One region of the Thioalkalivibrio sp. ARh3 genome, then DNA from elsewhere that is predicted to be linked to it. Evidence: riboswitches for the same ligand, from Rfam matches in the RefSeq annotation. Region 1 holds a riboswitch; the other holds the start of a gene.
What was found. A riboswitch is a leader RNA that binds a small molecule or an ion and turns the genes downstream of it on or off. The one in region 1 is predicted to bind cobalamin.

Region 1 (3,295 bases):
CGATGGCCACTAGCCAAATCGCCAGCGCGCGATCCACCAGCCGCAGCGCGGCGTCGATGGTGCCCGGACCCGGGGCGGCGCCAGCACCGAGAACCGGCCGGTCCTCGATACCCCCGGCATAGCGTGCCGGGCCGCCCAGTGTCACCCCCAGCGCCCCGGCCCCGGCGGCCATCACCGGCCCCGCGTTCGGGCTCTTCCAGCGTCTGCCCTGGTCGCGCCAGCAGCGCAGCGCCGTGCGTGTCTGCCCGGCCAGCGCATAGGCCAGGCTGGTCAGGCGCGCCGGGACCCAGTTCAGGATATCGTCCAGCCGCGCCGCGACCCGCCCGAAGCGCGCATGGCGCGGCGTGCGGTAGCCCCACATCGCATCCAGCGTGTTCACCAGCCGGTAGACCACGACACCCGCCGCACCCGCGACCAGGAACCAGAATACCGTCGCGAACACCGCGTCGTTGCCATTCTCCAGTACCGACTCCGCCGTGGCCGCACGAACACCCGACGCGTCCAGCTCCGAAGTGTCACGGCTGACCAGCATGCCAACGGCCTCCCGGGCGCCGGGCAAGTCCCCGGCCTGCAGGGCATCGGCCACGCGACGGGCGTGCTCCTCCAGCCCGCGCCCGCCGAGCGCCAGCCACAGCACGGCCAGCTCGACCAGCCAGCCAGCCGGAAGACGGCTAAGCCACCAGGCCGCGAGTCCGAAGGGCACGACCAGCGCCAGCACCCAGAAGCCGCCACGCCAGACCGAGTCCGCATGGCCGAACCACTCCGCCTGGGCCGCCAGCGTCCCGAAGCCGGCCAGCGGATGGCCACGCCGCGGATCCCCCAGCAGCCGATCCAGCACCAGCGCGGCGACCAGCAGTGCAAAGGTGGTCATGCGCGGCGTCGAGCCGCGCGCGGCACATCCGCACTCGAATCCCGTTGTTCCCAGCGATTCTCGAACACCAGTTCATCCAGCGGCCGTCGCTGATCCCAGCCCTCGGTTTCCAGCATCGGCCGCTCGTAGAACGCATCCACATGACCCAGGCACAGAATCGCGATCGGCCAGGCCCCTTCCGGCATCCCCAGCTCCCCGGCCAGCCAGTCCGGGTCGAACAGGGATACCCAGCCCATGCCCAGGCCCTCGGCCCGCGCCGCCAGCCACAGGTTCTGGATCGCACAGGCGGCCGAGCACAGGTCCATCTCCGGGATCGTGCGCCGGCCCAGCACGTAGCGCTCGCGCCCGTCGGTCAGCGCGACTACCAGCAGCTCCCCGGCATCGCGGATGCCTTCCAGTTTCAGCCGGTGCACCTCGGCCGCGCGCTCGCCGCAGGCCTCGGCCGTGCGCGCCTGTTCCGCCGCTACATGGCCATGCAGCGATTCGCGCAGCCGCGCGTCTGTTACCCGCAGAAAGCGCCAGGGCTGCATGTAGCCCACGCTGGGCGCCTGGTGCGCGGCCTCCAGCAGGCGCCGCAGGGTATCGGCGTCCACCGGGTCCGGGCGGAAATGCCGCATGTCCCGGCGCTCGCCGATCACGCGATAGACCGCCGCGCGCTCCGCCGAGGCGAACGCGTTGGGATTCTCTTCTGACTGGTTGGGGTCTGGGGCCGTCATGAGCTTCCGTCGAGGCGACGGCACGGCGAAGACACGAAGGAACAGGCATCAAGCAAGCACGCCTGCGCCCTCGACCGCTGCCCGCCGCACGGTCGCAGGATGAATCACCGCCAGGCCGGTCTCCGGGCTCGCGAGCGTCGGACAATGCCGATCGGCGGACGCCTTCCCGGGCCCAGGACCCAGTGGCCAGTCTGCCGAGCGATTTACCGCTCGCTTACCGTTGCGGGGGCAGCGCCGGACTTGCACCGGCTTCCCGTTTCACCTGCCAACTGCAGGCACCTGACGAAAGCGGAGCATGATACGCGCTCAGGGCGCCCCCGACCAATTTGGGCACCAAACCATCTTGGCCTTGCTGCTATGATGAGACGCTTTCGCTGGCCGCGTCCCGAACCGGAATCACCGTACTTTTTACATTACGAACAATCGACAACCATCGGATACTCAATGCTTTTAATGGTCTCTAAAAGCCAGCTGATAGTTCTTGTCGCGATGCTCCTGTCCGCGGCGCCGGCACTGGCCGAAACGATCACAGTGACCGACGATGACGATCGCGAGGTCACGCTCGACCGGCCCGCTGAACGCATCGTCAGCCTGGCCCCGCACATCACGGAAGTCCTGTTCGCCGTCGGTGCCGGAGACAAGCTGGTGGGTGTCACACAGCACAGCGACTTCCCGCCGGACGCGGAGGAGATCCCGCGGGTCGGTGGCTACAGCCGCATCGACCTGGAACGCGTGGTCGAAATGGACCCGGACCTGGTGGTCGCCTGGCGCAGCGGCAATTCCAGCTCGCAGATCGAGCGCCTGCGCGACCTGGGGCTGAACGTCTATGTCTCGGAACCACGCAGCTTCGAGGGCGTCGCCTCCAGCATGCGTCGCATGGCCCAGCTCGCGGGTACCGACGAACGCGGCGAAGCGGCGATCCAGGCCTTTCTCGACGAAATCGAGACGCTGCGGCTCGACTATGCCGACCGCGACCCGGTCCCGCTGTTTTACCAGGTGTGGGAACAGCCCCTGATGACGGTCAACGACGATCACCTGATCGGCGAGGCCATCCGCCTGTGCGGGGGCAAGAATGTGTTCGGCCACCTGGACCGTCTGGTTCCGCGCATGGACCGCGAGGCCGTGATCGAGGCCGACCCGGAGGTGATCATCGGCGGCGGCATGGGCGAAGACCGGCCGGACTGGGTGATTGCCTGGGAACAATGGGAGGACATGACCGCGGTGCAGCGCGACAACCTGTTCTTCATCCCGCCGTCGCTGCTCCAGCGTCACACCCCGCGGATTGCCGAAGGGACCCGGCTGATGTGCGAAGAGCTGGAACGGGCCCGTTCACGCCGGGACGACTGACCAGCCGTGACGCGCTCCTTCCTCCTCGCCACGGGGGTCCTGCTCCCGGTGTCGCTGCTCGCGATCCTGGTCGCGCTGGCCTATGGCAGCGTGGCAATCCCCGCCGGGGACTTGCTCGCCGTGATACAGGGCGAAGGGAGCCGCCTGCACAATACGCTGGTACTGGAACTGCGCCTGCCACGCGCCCTGGCCGCATTCGCCGCCGGCGGGCTGCTGGGCGTCGCCGGTGCCCTGATGCAGGTGTTGCTGCGCAATCCGCTGGCCGATCCCTATGTGCTGGGCCTCTCCGGGGGTGCCTCCGTCGGTGCCCTGCTGGCCATGCTCGCGGGCCTGTCGATGTTTTCGGTCTCGGTCGCCGCCT
Region 2 (3,295 bases), on a different contig from region 1:
TGCAGGTCAGGATTACCCCTAAATCTAAAGCCATCAGGGAATGTGGTATCCGGATGATAAAGGTCGTTGAAGGTAGGAGCCTTGAAGGCCGTACCATAGGAAGCGCGCAAACGAATGGTATCCGTGGCCCGCATACCCCAAGCGATCTGTCCTGTCGTGTTATCGCCAAACTGCTCGTTGGCGTCACGCCGCAACGAGCCCTCGACCAAGTGTTGCCCGAATTCCGCCTGAAGAAGCCCGAACCCGCCTACGTTATAGCGACTGGTTTCCTCAAATTCCCCGGGCCCGAATAATTGAAGAAATCGATCATCTACACTGATCCGGTCTTCACGAGCATCCAGACCGGCTGTCAGAAAGAGATGGTCCGATAGTTCAATCTCGTTCAGCCAGTCGATGGAATCGCGCTTGGTATCGTATCGGGACGAGAAGCGCCCATCGGTAAAGCGATCATTCTCGTCGCGGCTGTGTGCGACACTGACCTCCGTCTCCCAGCGGGCAGTAATAGGAGATCGGAAGCCCGCGCGGATCGCGGTGTGAATATAATCGGTATAGTCGCGTCCCTCGGTACTGTCGAATTCCGATTCGCCCTCGGAATACAGAATATTCCCGAATACCTCGATGCCATTATCCAGGCGGTGGGTCACCTTGGTCGCGAGCGAGGTGTTGTCGTAGCCGTTACGGTCGTCATCGCCCACGTCATCCTGCACATTGATGCCGTCCGTCTCGAAGTGGCTAACCGAGAAGCTGTAGTTCGTGTTCTCGGTTCCACCGGCCACTCCCACACCCGTCTCCCAGGTGTTGAAGCTGCCGCCCCCGACAAACGCGTTCACCCTTGGCGGGCCCTTGCGCCCCTCGCGGGTAAAGACCTGCACCACACCGCCAATGGCATCGGAGCCATAGATGCTGGTACGCGGCCCGCGCACGACTTCGACGCGCTCGATCTCCTCCGGTGGCAGGAACTGCCAGCTTGCTCCTCCAAGGGTGGCTGATCCCATGCGCACGCCATCGATTAGGAGCAAGGTGTGATCAGAACTGGTGCCACGCGTGTAGACCGACGTGGTCTTGCCAAAGGCACTGTTCTGGGAGGTCTCGATCCCGGCGCGGCCCTCCAGCAGGTCGGTGAACTGCTGCGGCTGCAGGCGCTCGATCTCTTCACGGTCGATGACGGTGACCGAGGACAGGGTCTCGTCGACGGTCTGCGCGACACGCGCGGCCGTGACCTGAACCACATCCAGGGTGTGCGCTTCGGAATCGGCGTCCGGCGTCTCGGCCAGAACCGGGGTGGTGGCCAGCAGGATGGCCGTGGAAAGTGCTGTGCGCTTCATGTCGTTCGTGTCTCCCGGCGAGTCGCCCGCACGCCGTTGATTTCGTCGGGACCGAGCGGACAGGGGATACAGACACGAGGGGGACCGGCCACAACCGGCTAGCGGCCGGGCTGATCATCCGCCTCGCATGCCCGCCGCATGCCGCGCGATCATTCCCTGGCCGGTCTCCGGGCTGACGAGCGTTCCGGTGCGGCGCCTTCCCGAACGACCTCGTTCAGTGGCGTGTGCCGCGACCATCAGAGGCCATCAGGGCCTCTCGCTCGATCACCGTTGCGGGGGCAGCGTCGGATTCGTCCAGGTCTGCCCACAGCCGTGGACGGACTCACCGATCTTCCCGTTTAACCCGCGGCGCAAGTCGCCTGCGGGCACCAGAAAACGCGGTAAAGCCTATACAATTGGTCAAGAAATTGCCAGCCCCGCCCGGCGGCACGGCGGCGTCAGGAGCGTTGCGACTCGGCCTGCAGGTAACGGGCACCACGCTTGAGCAAACGACCCCAGGCCTTGTCCTGCAGCATGGCGTCGAATTCCGGCGAACGTTCGGCACGCAAGGCTACCGGCGGGGTCTGCGCACCCTCCTCTACCGGGTGCGCAGCGAGCATCTCGAGTCGTTCCCGGCTAGCACCGTACTGCTGCTCCAGGAAATCACGCATGGAGTCGGACAGGGGCAGGTAGTAGATGCGCGTCAGACGCAGGGCCAGCCACTCCGCCATGCGGCCGAGATCCTGGCGCACGAGGCGCACCATGGCCGAGCCCAGACCGGCCTTGGCATCCGCACTCATGCCAACGTAAAGCCCCCCCAGATAGGCGGCCGGGTTCGCATAGATCGCTCGCTGAATGCTCGGGTTGGTCAGGTCGGCCAGAGGCTCGAGGATCAATGCGAGCTGGATGCCGATGCGCTTGGCCGTATCCGCATCCAGCACCTGCCCTCCAAGGTAGAACAGATCACCCTCGCGCCGTATGCCGAGCTCGGACAGGTATTCGCAGAACTGGTCGGCCAGGCGCAGCTTCTGGTCGTCCGTCAGTTCGATCACCTCCTCGCCCACCCGAATGCCGCGGGTACTGCGCTTGAACCACTTTTGCTGGCCCTTTTTCTCGACCTCCCTGCGTCGCAGCGCCTCCCAGCGCTCGACCGCCGCGGCATAGCGGCTCTGGGCCTGCATGAGCTGGTCACGCGCCGCACGTAGATCCTCGACCTGACGCAGTGCCCGCCCCAGCAGGCGGCCTTCCGGCGAGTGCACGGGCGGACGGTCCTGTTCCAACTGCCAAAGGGCATCCAGCACCTCGCGCCCGATGCCCAGGGTCGACGCGCGCAGGACCTGCGGATCCAGCCCACTGGCCGGGCTTTGTGCCAGCAGTATGGCCAGGGAGCGCAGGCGGCTGACCACACCCGCCTGCGCGACACGGAACCGGTTGCCCTGGTACTCGAGCCGGTCGAGCGCATGCCCCAGCCGCCAGCCGCCCGACCACTCGAAACTCAGCCGCCGGATCTGGCGCCCGTTGACCAGCTCGAAGGCCAGCACGAACATCGCCTGGGCATCATCCAGGGTACAGCGGGTCAGGTCGTCCGAGTCCGCCGCCGAGAACAGGCGATCCAGGAACTGATCGATCCGCCGCACCCCGTCCTCGCGGGTTGGTGCGACGCCCTGCAGACGGTCGCGCAACGAGTCTGCCAGCTCGGGGGCATCGTGGTGCAGCTTTTCCAGCGCCGCCATCCGTGCATCGGCGGTCACGTCCACCAAATCCGCGACGCGCGAACGAAGCCCCAGCCGACGATAGATCTCGATCTGCTCCGCGGCCGACGCAAGGCTGGTATCGCCGGTCATCTCGCGCACCGCGACCGCGACTCCTTCCGGCGAGATGTCCACCTCGTGCAGCAGGACCTCGGCGGCCTTGCGCCGCCGCATGTCCGGCGCCATCTCGGCCATCGCCAGATCGCGCGTCACAAAGAGCAGATCGGGCAACAGGTCGAT

Region 2: it holds a riboswitch for cobalamin, as region 1 does, so the genes downstream of both, C995_RS0111330 (TonB-dependent receptor domain-containing protein) here and bluB (5,6-dimethylbenzimidazole synthase) in region 1, are expected to answer to the same signal.

Annotation. Positions count from the first base shown of each region.
Region 1 is NZ_KB897949.1:262,704-265,998, forward strand. It holds gene cbiB (adenosylcobinamide-phosphate synthase CbiB) at 1-871, opposite strand, end outside; gene bluB (5,6-dimethylbenzimidazole synthase) at 868-1,587, opposite strand; cobalamin riboswitch at 1,683-1,885, opposite strand; gene C995_RS0108180 (cobalamin-binding protein) at 2,041-2,934, shown strand; gene C995_RS0108185 (iron ABC transporter permease) at 2,941-3,295, shown strand, end outside.
Region 2 is NZ_KB897951.1:251,902-255,196, reverse strand. It holds gene C995_RS0111330 (TonB-dependent receptor domain-containing protein) at 1-1,325, opposite strand, end outside; cobalamin riboswitch at 1,466-1,713, opposite strand; gene C995_RS0111325 (hypothetical protein) at 1,763-3,295, opposite strand, start outside.